4 regions of the Paenibacillus sp. FSL H8-0122 genome follow, and region 2 is predicted to be linked to each of the others. Evidence: riboswitches for the same ligand, from Rfam matches in the RefSeq annotation. Region 2 holds a riboswitch; each other region holds the start of a gene.

Region 1 (4,213 bases), 940 kb from region 2:
GATCAGATCATCCAGCGTGCGCAGTGTTTCCTCCAGCGGTGTGTAGGGGTCGAAGGTGTGAATCTGGTACAGATCCACATAGTCGGTCTTCAGCCGGCGCAGGCTGCCCTCCAGCTCCTGCATCAGATGATGGCGCGAAGAGCCGCTGCCGCCGGGTCCCTCATGCTTCGGCAATCCGGCCTTGGTCGCCAGCACAGCGTTATGGCGTCTGCCTTCAAGCGCAAGGCCAATGATCCGCTCCGATTCAGAGCCGGCATAGATATTGGCGGTATCGATGAAATTAATGCCCTGATCCATAGCGGTGTGCAGAATGCGGACCGAGGTCTCCTGATCTGCCCGTTTGCCGAAGGAATTGGTTCCAAGACCCAGGGCGGACACCTGCAGGCCGCTATTGCCCAGACGGTTATATCTCACGCTCTCACTTCTCCTTATATAGTAGTAGTCTTAGCAGAATCACGCACAAGCAGCTTGCCGCCGGACTCCAGGCGACTCTCCTGCGACCGGGCAAGATTAATTACCGCATGCTCCTCCTGGAGCAGCTCAATCTCCTCGCTCAGCTTGAGGAGCAGCCTGGAGAAGCGGCTTAGCACACTGTCTGTGATGTACCCGGTGAATTGTCCCGGATGGGCGAATACCTCAAGCATCTGCCGGAGCGGGTCTGTGCCGGAGCCGAACTCTCCGTTCATACGGCTCAGGGCAGCCTGAAGATCACGGATCAGGCTGCCGAGGTGGCTGTATTTATCCTCCAGCAGCAGCATGACTACCAGGCCGTAATTCACGGATTGCTGGCGGGATTCCACATTCTTGGCCAGCTGGCGCGCTGCCTCCAGCAGTCCGTCCGTCTCTGTCCGCAGCAGGCTTGCGAGGCTATGCAGACGATGCTGCAGTACCCCGGCGTGTCCGGCGTACAGGCCGCTGCCGGTGACCTGGCCGCTAACGTAAATACTGCCGGTGGCTATAATTGTAGATTGGCGGATATCGCCATAGACGTACACATTCCCGAGGGCTTCAACCCGTACAGGTCCTTCCAGATCTCCCGGTACAATGATGTCACCTGCGAACATAACATCGCCCGCAGGATCGGTCATCTCGCTGGTCAGCAGACAGGCTGGAGGGAAGTCACATATCCGGACGCTGCTGTTTCCTCCGCAGATGCGGGGTCTGCCGGTATGCCGGGCCACGATATGACCGCAGGGAAGGAGCTTGGCATGATTACCGGCAGCAAAGTAGAGATCCTGCGGCGGGGGAGGGGGCAGTACCCTTCCGTCTGTGTCGAGGCCGGGAATGCCTTCTTCGGGCGGCAGTTTGCGGGCGAAGACTTCGCCTGCAAAGGTAAAGGGGGCCCCCGGGAAACGGAGATACTCCATGGTATCCTCAGGCTTCTGACCCGGGGCTCCCTGTCCCTGAAGCATCCGGTTCCCCTCCAGTGTATGCTCCGGCAGCAGGAATTCCAGCCGGGCTTCCTTGCCGGGCAGCGGGGATCTTCCTTCAGCGATGCATACGGGAAGATATGTAGGGTTCTCCAGCTCCGCGTACAGGGCGGGAATGTTCAGGTTGCGCAGAATAAAACGGTTGTCCAGTGAGGCGATAATCTGTTCTATGGTAAGCGTGGACAGCAGCATCGCCGGATTGGGCTGGGCACGGACAACCGCTTCGAAGGCGGCAGGACAGTTGACCAGATTCCAGGCGTACTTCTCTGCACGGTATAAAGTGAAGTGGACCTTGAGCTTGTCAGGCGATACGGTAATTTCATATTGCGGCTTCTCACAGATCTCCCAAGTGATATAATCCGCCCTGGTGACCTCGGTTGGTTCTGTAACGGTCTTCCAGTTGATCTTCAGGACAACAGGGTGGATCGCAGAAATGCGGGCGGGAGCACCTCCGGGGAGCGGGGGAGTAATAAATATCTGGTTGTCCTGCACGAGGATAATTCCATTCTTATCTCCAGTTGTCCCGTCAGAAGCTCGGCCCTCCACAGAGAATGAATCCAGGAGACCTTTACGTTCGAGCATCAGGGACTCTACGAATTCATATCGGCTTGGTTCGATATCCTGCTGCGGCATGGTTGTAACCTCACTTTTTCGTATGATCAATGGCAATTCGTACAGAAAAAGAACATCATCAAGCCTGGGAGGCTTCCCCCTCCTGAACAGCTGGCTTAAGTGGTCTCTATTGGCAGCCTGGCAACCGTAAACGCAGATTCTGGCGTTCTTAGGCCCATAGCTTTGCGTCCTGCCCTTTCGGGGAGTTTGCCTTTAGAAATAGATCAATGATATACATCCTGTAGAGGCAATGAATAGTGGTCGACTGCAATCGACAAAAAGAATCATAAATAGTTCTTATGCGTCATTAACTTCTGCAAACAAGCTTAATTCTAGTACTTAAAGAGCTATTTTTCAACTATATTATGCCTATTTATCAAAAAACTCGAAATATGCAGCTCTATTTCGACAAAAAAACTGGTTTCCCAGCGCTTACAGCTTATGGAAGAGGCAGAAGGGGGGAAGTGTGAGCATTGAACTGTTGGGACACTCTGGGCTTGGTAAGACCCGGAGTGTTCCTTTTTGATAAGGAGTATTGCGAGTATGAATGTTATGTATATGTTAACTATGTAAATAAACACAAACATTCAGTGCATTATTTCGTAATAAAACCGAAGACATCCCAAATTCATTGTAATATAATCTAACTCATACCAAGGAAACGCGAATTAATGTTAATTAATATAACATTGATAGAGATAGCGACATCAGGAGAGGAGCATAAACCATGCAGATTGCAGCAACACCTTACATCTGGCCTTATGACGGGGCTGTGGACCCGGCGAAGACAGCGCTGATGATTATCGACATGCAGACGGATTTTTGCGGCAAGGGCGGTTACGTCGAGAGAATGGGTTATGACCTCTCATTAACAGCGAGGGCGATTCAGCCCATTCAGCGGCTGCTGGCACGTATCCGGGAGATTGAAGGGTTCACCGTGATCCATACCCGCGAGGGGCATAAGCCGGATCTGTCGGATCTGCCGGCGAACAAACGGTGGCGCAGCCGCCAGATCGGGGCCGAGATCGGCTCCGAAGGACCGGCGGGACGAATCCTCGTGCGGGGGGAGCGTGGCTGGCAGATCATTGAGGAGCTGGCGCCTGCCCGCGGAGAGTACATTATAGACAAGCCGGGCAAAGGGAGCTTTTACGCAACGGACCTGGACCTGATCCTGAAGAATAAAGGAATTACCCATCTGATTCTGACCGGTATTACGACCGATGTCTGTGTACACACCACGATGCGGGAAGCCAATGACCGCGGGTACGAGTGTCTGATTCTTGCGGATTGCACGGGAGCGACGGATGAAGCGAATCACCTGGCGGCGCTGAGTATGGTTCAAATGCAGGGCGGGGTGTTCGGCAGTGTAAGTGATTCACAAGCGGTGCTGCGTGCGCTGGAGCAATACTAAATCATTCATAAACGGGGGAATAACCATGTGGAACAAGTCCAGAACGAAAGCGCTGATGCTGTTAACCTCGCTGATGCTGCTCCTGACCGCCTGCGGTAACACTACGGAAGCCGGTAAGGCCGAAGGCCAGGGAGCGGAAGGCTCAGGCGAGCTGAAGAAGGTGGTGCTCCGGCTGAAGTGGATTCACCAGGCGCAGTTTGCCGGCTTTTATACCGCGGTGGAAAAAGGCTTCTATAAAGAAGCGGGGCTGGATGTTGAGATCCGCCCGGGGGGCTCGGATTTCCCGGCTGTGCAGATGGTAGCTTCCGGCAGTGAGGAGTTCGGAGTTACGGGTGCCGACCAGGTCGTCATCGCCAGAGAGAAAGGCGTCCCTGTCAAAGCGTTATCGGCGATCTACCGCAAAACCCCGTTCGTCATGTTCACACTCAAAGAGTCCGGGATCAAGACTATGGAGGACCTTGTCGGGCAAAAGGTAGGCATTAAGCTGGGCGGCAACGAAGAGCTGACCTTCCGGGCCATGGAGAAAAGCGCGGGCATCGACCCTTCGCAAATCGAAGAGATGCCGGTCAAATACGATCTGAGTCCGCTGTTGACCGGGCAGGTCAAGGCCTGGCCCGGCTATGTCATTAATGAAGTGCTGGCTGTAGAGGAGCAGGGCAAGGAAGTGAATATTATCGACCCGAACGACTATGGCATCAATTTCTATGCCGATACCTTATTCACTACGGAGTCTATCATCAAGAAGGACCCGGAGATGGTC
Region 2 (4,213 bases):
TCCTTGAGATAAGAGGTGATTTTATCATACAGATTGTTGTGGGGATCATTGTCTTCCTTGTCATCCTGGTTCGTATTAGGCAGAGCCACCATCTTACTGGGAATCACCAGGTTTCCCCTGATATAATCTAGGGCAAGGCTCCGGTTATGCCAGGTGATCTTCGTGAAGCCGGATTCAAGCGTGAGCCAACGGGCCGTTTCTTCCGCTTTGAAATCTTCGCCCACATAATAAAGCACCTGATTTGCAGTGTCCTCCGGTAAATGTTCCGCTTTAGCGCTTGATCTGATATTGATAGCCACCCTGTACTTTTTATGAATATCACCTTCAACCTCAACCAGTACCTGGATATGATTATTTTTGACACCTAGCTTATATATGATATTCTCATTGGATAATTTGCATTTTAATACCCCGTACCCTTGATCTAATCCGTTACCCATAGTCCGTCAGTCCCCCTTCTTAGCTATTATTCTTTCCCGTAGAAGGCCATAGTAATTCTGAGTAAAAAGGTGTTCATCAGAGGAGGCAAGCTACATTATGAAATGCCTGACCATACGCCAGCCGTGGGCCACGTTAATTGCGCTGGGAGAAAAACAAATCGAAACCCGGACCTGGCGGACCGCCCACCGGGGAGAGTTAGCCATCCATGCCGGGATGCAGGTGAATAAGGCGATCTGCCGGACGGAGCCGTATCAGTCGTTGCTGGCACGTTACGGCTACACTGCGGACAACCTGCCAACCGGCAAGATCATTGCAGTCAGCCGCATTGCGGATTGCTGTGAGGTGACGCCGGAGCTTGCGCAGCAAGGCTGGCCGGGCGGCAATGAATATGTATTCGGCAATTATGCCGAAGGAAGGTATGCCTGGAAGCTGGAGGAGGTTGTTCCGCTGGTACATCCCATCCCTGCTAAGGGACGTCTGGGTTTCTGGGAATATCCTGTGCTGGAAGAGGAATTGTGAATTTCTTGACGGCAATGTGAAGAAAAATTGCTCCAGATTGGCTGTCAGCTGGTATAATTGGGATATTCGGCGGGAAATCTTCCTATATATAAGGATAGTTGTGCTCTGAGGCGGTCTACCGCTGGAGAGGGGCAGAAATGCCGGGAAGGAGCGTATGCATAATAGATGGGAAGCCTTCTAATTGCATGGCTTTGTATGCTTTGTTTGTTTCTTGCGTTCAGGGATCAGGTAAGCCGGAGAATCCTGTACCCGGTAGCTGTGGTGGTGATATGCGGCACGCTCGGGTATTGGACGTTGTTAATGTAACCGCATCCGGGTGAACATTTCATGCAGAAGTCTGCCGCTTGCGGCAGGCTTCTTTGGTTAGCCCTGCTCCATCTTCTCCATACCCAGGTATCTGCGCATATGCAGAGTGGCCTGGGCTGCAATCACATCATCCAGCAGCAGCATCCGCTCGTGATAACCCCTGCAGACGAATTTGGCTTCAACACCCGCCTCCAGCCGCTGCTGCTCATAGACCTTCAGACCACGGGCGCGCATCCCGGCACGGACCTCCCGCAGATCAGCAGAAGCGGCATGGACGGCCGACTGGATTACCTCCAGATAAGGCGCAGGCGTGCGCAGCTCTGAGGCTATAGCAGAAGCATCCCGCTCGAAGGCGGATAGAATAAGCGGCAGCAAAATATAGGATTTGACCAGCAGGTTATCCTGGCTCTCTGCTCTTTGCATCCTTCTCAACCCCTCAAAGAGAACGTATATTCGCATTGTAACTCATCCTTCAAAAAATAATCAATGGGTTTTATAAATTAACTCAAATAATGTGATATATTTCACAAAAAAATAAGATGAATTATTTTATATTAAAATTGAAATATTAAAGATTAAAGATTGAAAAATAAATCAGCTCAAAGGAGAATGGCAATGAGTCATGAAGGAAGTCTCCGCCGTGGTTTGGTATTCGGGATCATTCTAAGTGTTCCGCTCTGGGTATCGATGATTGGCTGGGTTCAGCTGTTCGGGTCTGCCTAGGCGACATTTTATTCAAAATATATGAAGTCTATTAGCAGGTGTCGTCCCTATGGGCGGCACTTTTTTTCTGAGCTGAGCTGAGGGCTATAAAATAGGACAAATGAATCAAATTTAAATAATATAAATTGATATTATTATAGGGAAGAGAGACAAACGGCTACAGCCAATCTTCTGATTTCTCGACTTTTTTCGTCAATAAATAAAAAGAGACTCGCCCCTGAACCCTTATGGTACAAGGGATCAATGAGGAACCATCGAAAAATATAATTTCAAAAAATATACTGGGAATGGATTGACAATAGGATGGGGGAGCGGATAAACTGAAATTAGTACAAAAGTAACAAATGTCATAGACTCAACGATGAATTTACATAAGTTACTCCCAATTTCATACCGAAATCATGTACAAACGCAAACCGGATCGAAAGAACGGGACGCAAAGTCAGGAATCTACTGTCTCTAAAGTTGAGACTAGGGTCGTCCGGCCGCCGTGAAGCTAACCCTTCTTGGCGGTCTTTTTGTTGTTATAGTCGCGTGACAGATTCATAGAATAGTAACTAGGAGGTGTGGACTATTGAAAAAAGGAGTACGTAAAACAGCCGCCATCCTTATGGCAGGCTTATTGACCGTATCCAGTGCTTTTACGTGGGGCACGGATGTCAGAGCAGCTTCAGGGGTTCCTTATACGCCAACACCGGTTTTGGGGGTCGCAGGGAATTTTAATGCTTTTATTCTTGGGGATTTCACACAAGGCGGTGATCAGATTGAAGGCCGTCTGGCAGCGGCGGGGAACATTACCCTCACCGGAGGTTACGGAGTAGCCAGGGCATACAGGAGTGCTTCGCCTACGGATGTGCTGGTTGCGGGCAAGAATTTTGAACATTCGGGTAGCGGAGAAATTTACGGAAATGTGGTATACGGGGACAGCATTACAGTCAATGAGCCCCAGGTTAAAATTATAGGTACTAAGAGGAAAGAGAAGCCGATTGATTTTGCAGCCGAGCAGCAGGCTCTGATCTCCCGTTCCACAGAGTATGGGGCCTTGGCTGACACGAATGAGATCGGCAATAACAATTATGGACAGCTCAAGATAAGTGCACCGGATCGTTTCAATGTAGTTCATTTGGATGCCTCGACACTGGCGAAGACCAACTATATTGAATTCAACATTGCACAGAACGCTACGCTGATTATTAATATAAGCGGGCCTACAGTCAATGTGCCGAGCTTTTCAATGAATAACGGCAGAGCCAGTCAAGTATTGTTCAACTTTTACGAAGCTTCTGAGGTGAATATCGCTAATACCTCCTTCTATGGCAGCATTCTCGCACCCAGAGCGGATGTTCATTATGCCCGAGCAGAGCTGTACGGAACCCTGATTGCAAAATCTTTTAGCGGCGGGGTAGAGATGCACCTGGGATTGTACGAGGGAGAGGGGCCGCCGCCGAGTCCGACGCCGACCGCAACACCGACACCTAGTCCGACACCAACGGCAACGCCGACAGTGAAACCAACACCAACGGAAACGCCGACACCGACTGTGAAACCAACACCAACGGTAACGCCAACGCCGACAGTGAAACCAACACCAACGGTAACGCCGACACCAACTGTGAAGCCTACACCGACGGTAACACCAACACCTACAGTGAAACCTACACCGACGGTAACGCCAACGCCAACGGTAACACCAACGCCAACGGTAACGCCTACACCTACAGTGAAACCTACACCCACAGTAAAACCTAGCCCGACACCTGTGTGCACCCCAACTCCAAAGCCAACGCCGACCGTGAAGCCGACGACAACACCGACCGTGAAGCCAACGCCAACGCCGACGGTGAAGCCAACACCAACGCCGACCGTGAAGCCAACGCCGACGCCGACCGTGAAGCCAACACCAACGCCGACCGTAAAGCCGACGCCAACGCCAACTGTGAAGCCGACGCCAACGCCAACTGTGAAGCCGACACCAACGCCAACTGTGAAGCCAACACCAACGCCGACCGTGAAGCCAACACCGACGCCGACCGTGAAGCCAACACCGACGCCGACCGTGAAGCCGACACCAACACCGACCGTGAAGCCGACGCCAACACCGACCGTGAAGCCAACACCAACGCCGACAGCGGTACCGACACCAACGTCGACCGTGAAGCCAACACCGACGCCGACCGTGAAGCCAACACCGACGCCGACCGTGAAGCCGACACCAACGCCAACG
Region 3 (4,213 bases), 180 kb from region 2:
CACCTCGCGGCTTCGCTTCCCGTTGTACCGGCCATTGTAGTACGTGTGTAGCCCAGGTCATAAGGGGCATGATGATTTGACGTCATCCCCACCTTCCTCCGGTTTGTCACCGGCAGTCACTCTAGAGTGCCCAGCTCAACCTGCTGGCAACTAAAGTCAAGGGTTGCGCTCGTTGCGGGACTTAACCCAACATCTCACGACACGAGCTGACGACAACCATGCACCACCTGTCTCAACTTTCCCCGAAGGGCACCTGATGCATCTCTGCTTCGTTAGTTGGATGTCAAGACCTGGTAAGGTTCTTCGCGTTGCTTCGAATTAAACCACATACTCCACTGCTTGTGCGGGTCCCCGTCAATTCCTTTGAGTTTCAGTCTTGCGACCGTACTCCCCAGGCGGAGTGCTTACTGTGTTAACTTCGGCACCAAGGGTATCGAAACCCCTAACACCTAGCACTCATCGTTTACGGCGTGGACTACCAGGGTATCTAATCCTGTTTGCTCCCCACGCTTTCGCGCCTCAGCGTCAGTTACAGCCCAGAAAGTCGCCTTCGCCACTGGTGTTCCTCCACATATCTACGCATTTCACCGCTACACGTGGAATTCCACTTTCCTCTTCTGTACTCAAGTCACCCAGTTTCCAGTGCGACCTCAGGTTGAGCCCAAGGTTTAAACACCAGACTTAAATAACCGCCTGCGCGCGCTTTACGCCCAATAATTCCGGACAACGCTTGCCCCCTACGTATTACCGCGGCTGCTGGCACGTAGTTAGCCGGGGCTTTCTTCTCAGGTACCGTCACTCCGGTAGCAGTTACTCTACCGGACGTTCTTCCCTGGCAACAGAGCTTTACGATCCGAAAACCTTCATCACTCACGCGGCGTTGCTCCGTCAGGCTTGCGCCCATTGCGGAAGATTCCCTACTGCTGCCTCCCGTAGGAGTCTGGGCCGTGTCTCAGTCCCAGTGTGGCCGTTCACCCTCTCAGGTCGGCTACGCATCGTCGCCTTGGTGGGCCGTTACCCCACCAACTAGCTAATGCGCCGCAGGCCCATCCCCAAGCAGCAGATTGCTCCGCCTTTCATTCTCTCCTCAGGAGAAGAAAGAAATTATCCGGTATTAGCTACCGTTTCCGGTAGTTATCCCAGGCTTGAGGGCAGGTTGCCTACGTGTTACTCACCCGTCCGCCGCTAAGTCTGAAAGGAAGCAAGCTTCCTCTCAGACTCCGCTCGACTTGCATGTATTAGGCACGCCGCCAGCGTTCGTCCTGAGCCAGGATCAAACTCTCCAAATTGGTATTTAGAAAGAGCGATTGCTCATTTTGAAACATCTGACGAGAATTTACATTCTCTCATTTTGGATCTCACCGAAGTGATCTCCAGATACTCACTCGTTGTTCAGTTTTCAAAGATCAAGCTCGTTGTCAGCGGCGATGTTATCGTCACCAGCAACTCTTATAATATATCACGTTCATCTGAGCAATGCAAGCTTTATTTTTGAAATCACTTATTTAAGTAATCTCTCATTTCCTCTGCCGCTCCAACAACGCTTATTTATAATAACCTATCCATCTATTAAAAAGCAACCTTTATATAAATAAAAATAACCCGCTTAATGATTAAGCGGGTTAGTCTCAGATAATGCTATAGTTCACAGCTATTCTTAGTAGAATTTCGCTGCAGTATATTTGCTTGCTGATTTGACCAGTTCTGTTGTTGCTGTTTTCTTACCCAGACCTGCATCCACTGTAGTATCAATCGTCACCCATTTGCCGTTCAGGAACACTTCGTTCCAGGCATGGTATGAAGTTACATAGCTTGTATTCCCCATAACCAACTTGGTTGGAATCCCTTCACTGCGGAGCATAGTAGCGAACAAGGAAGCGTAATCGTAGCAGATCCCTTTGTTGGTAGCCAGTGTGTTGTCGTTGTTCGGAATATAATCCGTGCTTACACTGTTGGCCAGAGAGTAGTCATATTTCACGTTAGCTACGATGTAATTGTAGATAGCCTTAACTTTGTTTGCATCTGTGGTCAGACCCTTTGTAAGTTGTGCTGCCTTTTGAACGGATTTATCGGAAGAACTCCACTTCACATTCTGTACAGAGCTCAAATATACGGCATTCACATTGCTCATGGAGAGAGATACAGTCTCGGAAGATAGTACTTTATATTTGTTGCCGGTAGTATTCTCAAGAACGGAGACCTTGTAAGAGCCATTACCTTGTTGCAGCGGGAACGTCTCGGTCGGTTTGGAAGTGTATAAGTTGTAAGTATAGCTGTTATTGTCCTTGGTAATCATGAGCTTCATCTTCTTGTCCTTAGGAACATCGTACGAAACCCCGATAATCCCTTGATCAAGTTGTCCAACATTTAACCAGCTTGAATCTGCATTTGCTGCTTGAGCAGTGCCTGTCTGCACGGAAGTGACGATCACAAAAAGTGTAATCAGCATTAAATAAAACTTCTTCATGGATAAAACCCCTTTCGGTAGCTGGCTGCCATTCTTACGGGAAGGCCCTTTAGCTTTGCGTCCCTACCTTTCGATAGGTTTGCCGTTATCGTATAAGCTTTATCTGTCCAATCTACTACCACATAATGACAGATTCAGAATGAAAACAAACAAAAAAAGCCTCTTCATTCGGTAACTGGCTGCCATCCATGACGGGAAGGCCCTGTAGCTTTGCGTCCCTACCTTTCGATAGGTTTGCCGTTTATCGTGTATTAGCTTTCATAGTTATATCTTACCATATCTATATCTATTAGCAAGACCCAATTGCTAGATTTCACCACAAATATACTAAAATTTTATGTTTTTTCGACCTTTATCGCCTTGTCCTGATAGAATCAGGTCAGCTTCGCGTGAATGATAAGTCTGTGGGTAGGGTTGACTAGCGGATCACAGGTAATAAGGGTCAAAATCTTATCATCATCCTTTCCCTTCAGTACCGAAATATCGGTAGGCTCTACAATAGATACATCATATACAACATACTTGTATTCCTGTCCGCTTGTAATAACAGTAATGGTATCCCCTTTACCAACCTCATCCAATCTGTTGAACAGCCGCCCTGCCGTTCTTGACCGATGCGCAGCAATCGCTGCATTGCCTACCGCGCCAATCGGAGCTGTCTCCTTCATATGCGCCGCTGCATGCTTCATATTGGTCTTGGTGGCGCCCTCCAGTACAGGCAGCTTCAGATCGATTTTATCGATTTCAATAATAGCGGTGATCTTGCCTCCCACTTCAATCTCGGGCGCTGTAGTGGGCACCGGCTCTTCCGCACCAGACTCTTCCGCCAGCAGCTGGGTGACTTCCGCATAAGGCTTACTCAGATCCTGGCTGGCAGGAGCCGTAGCCGAAGGAACGATTTCACTATAGGCCTGTTCAGCCTCTTCCAGCAGCTTCTGCTGCTGACGGTCCTCGTACCATTCGCTTCCTTTGGGGTAGAGCATAATCAGGACCCCGGCAAGTATAATCAAATAGGATAACTTCCGCATGACAATCGCCTCCGCAATATAGAATAAGTGCTGCCTCCGCAGAATACGGGGAAGATATACGCTCTATCTCTTTAGAATACCCACTTCCGGCTTCCAAAGAAATTAATGATTACTGTAATAAAGGTAACCAGCACCTTGGCCATCAGCACCTGGACTCCCAGCCGGTCATTCAGCAGATGAATCAGCAGCACCGAAATGCCCAGCACCAGCAGATTCAGCACAATAAATCTCACCAGCTGCATCCGGTCAAAGCCGCTATTGCCTCCTCTGTCCCGGCCCTTGAAGGTCACCTTCTTATTCCAGACAAAGCTGTTGGCCGTCCCGGCGCTGTAGGAAATAATCTGTGCAGGGGTGTTGAGCATCCCCAGGGAATGCAGCAGGGTAAATACCGCAAAATCAATGAACGTGTTAAGCAAGCCCACCGCATTGAATTTCAGAAACTGGATCATGCCTGCGCTCCAGGCCTTATTTTGCATAGTCGCTTTCCTTCCGCGTGTCTTCGGTCTCGGCATCCGGATAGCCCCGTGTCTCGCTTACGATATAGAGCGGTCTGTCCTTCGATTCATCATAGATCCGTCCGATGTATTCCCCGATGACGCCCAGCAGCATCAGCACAATGCCGTTAAACAGCAGGTTAACCCCGACAATGGATGCCCAGCCCGGCACAGTCCAAGAGGTGAAGACTTTCTGGAATAAGACCAGAAACAGGTAGATGAAG
Region 4 (4,213 bases), 4.3 Mb from region 2:
CTGCTTCTTACAAAACTCTCTTCCGGCATTAGCAGCCGGTTCAATGAATGAATTAGCATGTGCGTTTCAAGCAGCTGATTTAGGTTTAAATTGTATTTATTAAGCTTGTACGGTTGAAGTGATCTCCAGGTTCTCAAGTCCGGCTTTGCGGCCCAGGCGTGCCAGCTGCATTTTGAGGATCGGGTTATTTTCCAGGGTAAGACTCACTTTCTGGAAGCCGTCAGCCTTGAACATGATGAAGCAGCCTTCAAGCAGCGGTACAACATCAGGAGCTGTTACATTCAGCTTGCGGCAGTCGATCTCTAGTGCATATTCAGCAGGGCTGATCGGGTTAATGGTCTGCTGGTAAGCCTGTATAGATTTGAGCCCGTCCTCGTTAGAGAAGGTTCCCTCCAGCTCAATATTGATCACTTTCTTCGCAGTATCTGTCTTCAAAATAAATTGTCCCATGTTGATCTCTCCCTAAGTGTAATTTCCAATACCTCCAAAACATTATTCCTGCGACTCTATTCGACAAAATCGCAGTTCGATTTGGGATATTTTGCCTTCATTATAACCAGATCATCCTGAAATGTGCAATCGAAAAGTCGAAATTTGTAGAATTATGAAGATTTTTCTTTGATCTCCTCCAGGGTATCCAGCAGCACATTAAAGGCCGAAATCACCCGGGGGGCACCGACGCAAGGGGTCAGATGCAGCAGCACACCCTTGATCTGCTCGACGGTCATGCCAACGCGGAGCGCCATTACATAATGAACCCCCAGCTGTTCATATTGCCCCATCGTAATCAGAGACGAGATCACTGCAATCTCTTTCCAGTCAGAGCCAATCGTGGTCCGCTGAAAAATATCGCCATAAGCATTGCCCATGATATATTCGGCTAATTCCGGAAAATGCTCTTTGATCGGAGCCAGGGCCTTGGCCCCATAATCTCCTGAGAGATCAGTGAAATGATCGAGTCCGCTGTTCATGCTCTTGTTCACGTTATGTCCTCCTGACAGTAGGTTAGAAAAGGTGTGCGGATATGGCTTCCTTACGTAAGATCCAGCGTGCGGTGGGCCGTAGGAGGCATTTCATCACGGTCAGTCAGCAGCTCAATGACAGCTGCCTTGTTAAGTGCCACAGCTTCGCGGATTGCGGCAGCGAACTCCTCCTGCGTCTCGCAGCGGAAGCCGGCTGCACCCAGCGATTCGGCGAATTTCACGGCATCCATCGGAACCTCGAAGATCGTACCGTCAATCCGGCCGGTCGTTTTCTCCATGCCCTTGAGCGCCATATCCAGCTGCATATTGTTCACCACGATGAAAATTACCGGAATGTCCTTGCAAACGGCCGTGTTTATTTCAGCTCCGAGCATCATAAAACAGCCGTCCCCGGTAATACAGAAGACAGTCTCCCCGGGAGAGGCAGCCTTGGCGCCGATCGACATGCCAATTGAATTGCCCATACAGGCAAAGTAGGCATCGAATATGAAGCTGCCGGGCCTGCGGACATTGAACCATTTCACAGCATTGAAGCCATGGCTGCCGTCATCTACAAACACGCTGCTGTTGTAAGGAATCAAGCCGCTCATCGTGCTCATTACCGAAGCCAGAGAGAGCCCCGCCAGCACGGGAAGCTCGTCATTGTAAGCATTGGAGATTGTGATTTCATGCCTGGTGACCGTAGAGGAGTCCAGCTTCTGAAGATACAGTGCCAGGTTGTCCCTTAAGTCCCCGCCGACAGCGATAGTGGATGAGGACAGTATTTTGCCGACAAAGGTTGGATCTACATCGAACTGGATCAACTGCTGCGGATGATTCTCCGGCTTCAGGTTGCAGATGGTCATGTCGCTCAGCCGGGAGCCCAGAACAATGAACAGATCGCTGTTGTTCAGCAATTCATCGCCGTGCGAAGAGCCGCCGACGCCGACAGGACCGTGGTAGAGCGGGTGATCATAAGCTATGGCGCCTTTGCCGCCTGGAGAGGTGACTACAGGAATGTTGAAGGTTTCGGCCAGCTGGACCAGTTCCTGATGGGCACCTGAACGGTTGACGCCTTTACCGGCAATGATCAGCGGTCTGGCAGATTGATTAATCGCCGAGATAACCCGGTCATAGTTCTGATAACTGACCAGTCCCTCGCGTTCCGGCAGGACAATCCGGCATTCCGCGAGCCGCTCTGTCTGCACATCAAACGGAATGCAGAGATGGACCGGACCTTTCCGGTCACCGAGGGCGATGGATAGGGCATGGTTGAAAATCGTGCTGAAGTGATCGCCGCGTTCAACGAGCTTGCTGAAGAGGGTGGCCGGCCGGAACATATCCGCCAAATCAGCCAGATAGGAAGTGGAATCCTGACATTGGGGAATGCCCAGCTCCTTGATGGACTGATGTCCGGTGATGAAGAGGACGGGAAGATTATTGGCCTTGGCATGCGCTGCTGCGGTGAGCAGATTCGTTCCGCCCGGACCGGAGGTGCCGAAGGCTACCCCGAGACTGCCGGTCTTCAGAGCATAACCGCCGGCGGCGAAGCCGGAGCTGGATTCGTGCCGGCCGGGGATGAACTCTATACCGTAGTCAACCATTTTCAAAGCGATGGGGCAAATAGACTTGCCTATAATTCCAAAAGAATGAGTGACTCCCAGATTGTGTAATGCTTCCGCCATATAATCTGCAACTGTCTTCAGAACATCCACCCCGCAAGTTGTTATTTGTATACGTCAGCAATAGAAAACCTGTACTCAGCATTGGAGCACAGGTCTGTTGCACGAATCACCATAATCAAACGCGAAACCTAAGGCGTTCACAGTTTTTCAGCAACCTGGCTGTCATGATCCCACTTCAGAAATGAGACTGTAGATCCATGGCTTTGCGTCATTCCCTTTCGGTGAATTTTGCCGGTATGCGGTTATAAATGAATTTGTGGAGAATTTTCCTTTACAATATATTCCTTGCTCCTCTTTTGTCAATAACCCCTGTGAGAAGAAACTCGGAATTTGACGAATATTCAGGAGTAAAAATGGCTAAATATTTGGATTTTCAAACTTTTGAAAATGGTTGTCTCTGGAAGACTAAAGTCTTAAAATGCAAATGGCCATTTAGGTTGGTTAATATGGGAAGTGAGCCCAAAGACTCATTACATTCCTGATTTACTGAAAAATATTAAGAAATCGCTAGATATACAGCATTGCAAATTTCGGTGATAGGACTTAAGTAGCGGTGATGTGAGACGTTAGCTTATAGACAATCTATGACAATAGAACGACTATAGTAAAGAAGTGCAAAGCACGTTTTTTACCCTTATGCACAATTTCAACAATTTGTGAATATTACATAACAATCTTTGTTTTGCCCAAAAAAAGAGACACCTCCCGCAGAAAATTCCGCAGGCGTGTCTCTTTGTGCCGGGGTTAAAATTTGAAAATATGAATCGTTTTTTGCAGGTTGAAGACTGCGGAGGTCATCTTCTCTGTCTCCTCAGCTACGGATTGCAGAGCATGAATCTGTTCGTTCATCGCTGCGGACACCTCTTCCGTCCCTGCGGCGGTCTCCTGGGTGATGGCTGAGATATTCTCGATCGCCCCGGAGATCTTGAGTGCACTCTCCAGCATAAGGTCACTCTCTGCGGAGAAGGAGGCAATCTGCTCGGTTATGTATTGGACACTATGCACAATTTGAGCAAAGATGTTGGCCGTCTCCGTAATCATCTCATTCTGCACCTGGACTACCTCTTCGTTAATGGCGATGTTATCAATAGCCTGCTTGATATCCGCTTCGATGCTGCGTACCAGACCGAACACCTCTTTGGTTGAAGCGGTGGATTCCTCGGCCAGCTTGCGGACCTCCTGGGCAACAACTGCGAACCCGCGGCCATGCTCGCCTGCACGGGCGGCTTCAATAGAAGCATTGAGCGACAGCAGATTGGTCTGTTCAGCAATTTCAGTAATCGTCTTGGTAATCATCGTAATGCCTCGTGCGTTATGCGATAGGGCTTCGATGGTATCCGCCACCTTCCGGGTAGCCTGGATGTTCTTGCGCATGCCTTCGGCTTGGGTATCCACCGATTGCCGTCCCTGTTCTACCAATTCCAGCGTATGTACAGACCTTCTATTCATTTCCTTGGTGGAATTCGTATAATTGGAGACTTTGATTTCGATATCCTTGATCGATTCGGTCATATCAGCGATATCCACCGAGATTTCGTTAGCACCGAGGGCCAGTTCATTGGAGGA

What was found. Region 2 has a riboswitch for cyclic di-GMP ahead of NSS64_RS26195 (choice-of-anchor A family protein). Riboswitches for the same ligand answer to the same signal wherever they lie in the genome.
Region 1: another riboswitch for cyclic di-GMP. It lies ahead of NSS64_RS30450 (flagellar assembly protein A); the one in region 2 lies ahead of NSS64_RS26195 (choice-of-anchor A family protein).
Region 3: another riboswitch for cyclic di-GMP. It lies ahead of NSS64_RS25435 (transglutaminase-like domain-containing protein); the one in region 2 lies ahead of NSS64_RS26195 (choice-of-anchor A family protein).
Region 4: another riboswitch for cyclic di-GMP. It lies ahead of NSS64_RS08060 (thiamine pyrophosphate-binding protein); the one in region 2 lies ahead of NSS64_RS26195 (choice-of-anchor A family protein).

The regions. Positions count from the first base shown of each region.
Region 1 covers NZ_JBBOTB010000001.1:7,071,383-7,075,595, forward strand. Annotated here, with positions in the region: gene NSS64_RS30445 (aldo/keto reductase) at 1-414, opposite strand, end outside; gene NSS64_RS30450 (flagellar assembly protein A) at 429-2,063, opposite strand; cyclic di-GMP riboswitch class I at 2,172-2,264, opposite strand; gene biuH (biuret amidohydrolase) at 2,770-3,453, shown strand; gene NSS64_RS30460 (ABC transporter substrate-binding protein) at 3,479-4,213, shown strand, end outside.
Region 2 covers NZ_JBBOTB010000001.1:6,133,656-6,137,868, reverse strand. Annotated here, with positions in the region: gene NSS64_RS26210 (YukJ family protein) at 1-440, opposite strand, end outside; gene NSS64_RS26205 (ASCH domain-containing protein) at 538-960, shown strand; gene NSS64_RS26200 (hypothetical protein) at 1,324-1,689, opposite strand; cyclic di-GMP riboswitch class I at 2,390-2,482, shown strand; gene NSS64_RS26195 (choice-of-anchor A family protein) at 2,564-4,213, shown strand, end outside.
Region 3 covers NZ_JBBOTB010000001.1:5,948,949-5,953,161, forward strand. Annotated here, with positions in the region: rRNA gene NSS64_RS25430 (16S ribosomal RNA) at 1-1,289, opposite strand, end outside; gene NSS64_RS25435 (transglutaminase-like domain-containing protein) at 1,658-2,467, opposite strand; cyclic di-GMP riboswitch class I at 2,481-2,561, opposite strand; cyclic di-GMP riboswitch class I at 2,635-2,716, opposite strand; gene NSS64_RS25440 (class D sortase) at 2,842-3,495, opposite strand; gene NSS64_RS25445 (GtrA family protein) at 3,567-3,971, opposite strand; gene NSS64_RS25450 (glycosyltransferase family 2 protein) at 3,961-4,213, opposite strand, start outside.
Region 4 covers NZ_JBBOTB010000001.1:1,875,780-1,879,992, forward strand. Annotated here, with positions in the region: gene NSS64_RS08050 (hypothetical protein) at 100-450, opposite strand; gene NSS64_RS08055 (carboxymuconolactone decarboxylase family protein) at 603-983, opposite strand; gene NSS64_RS08060 (thiamine pyrophosphate-binding protein) at 1,034-2,647, opposite strand; cyclic di-GMP riboswitch class I at 2,794-2,890, opposite strand; gene NSS64_RS08065 (methyl-accepting chemotaxis protein) at 3,392-4,213, opposite strand, start outside.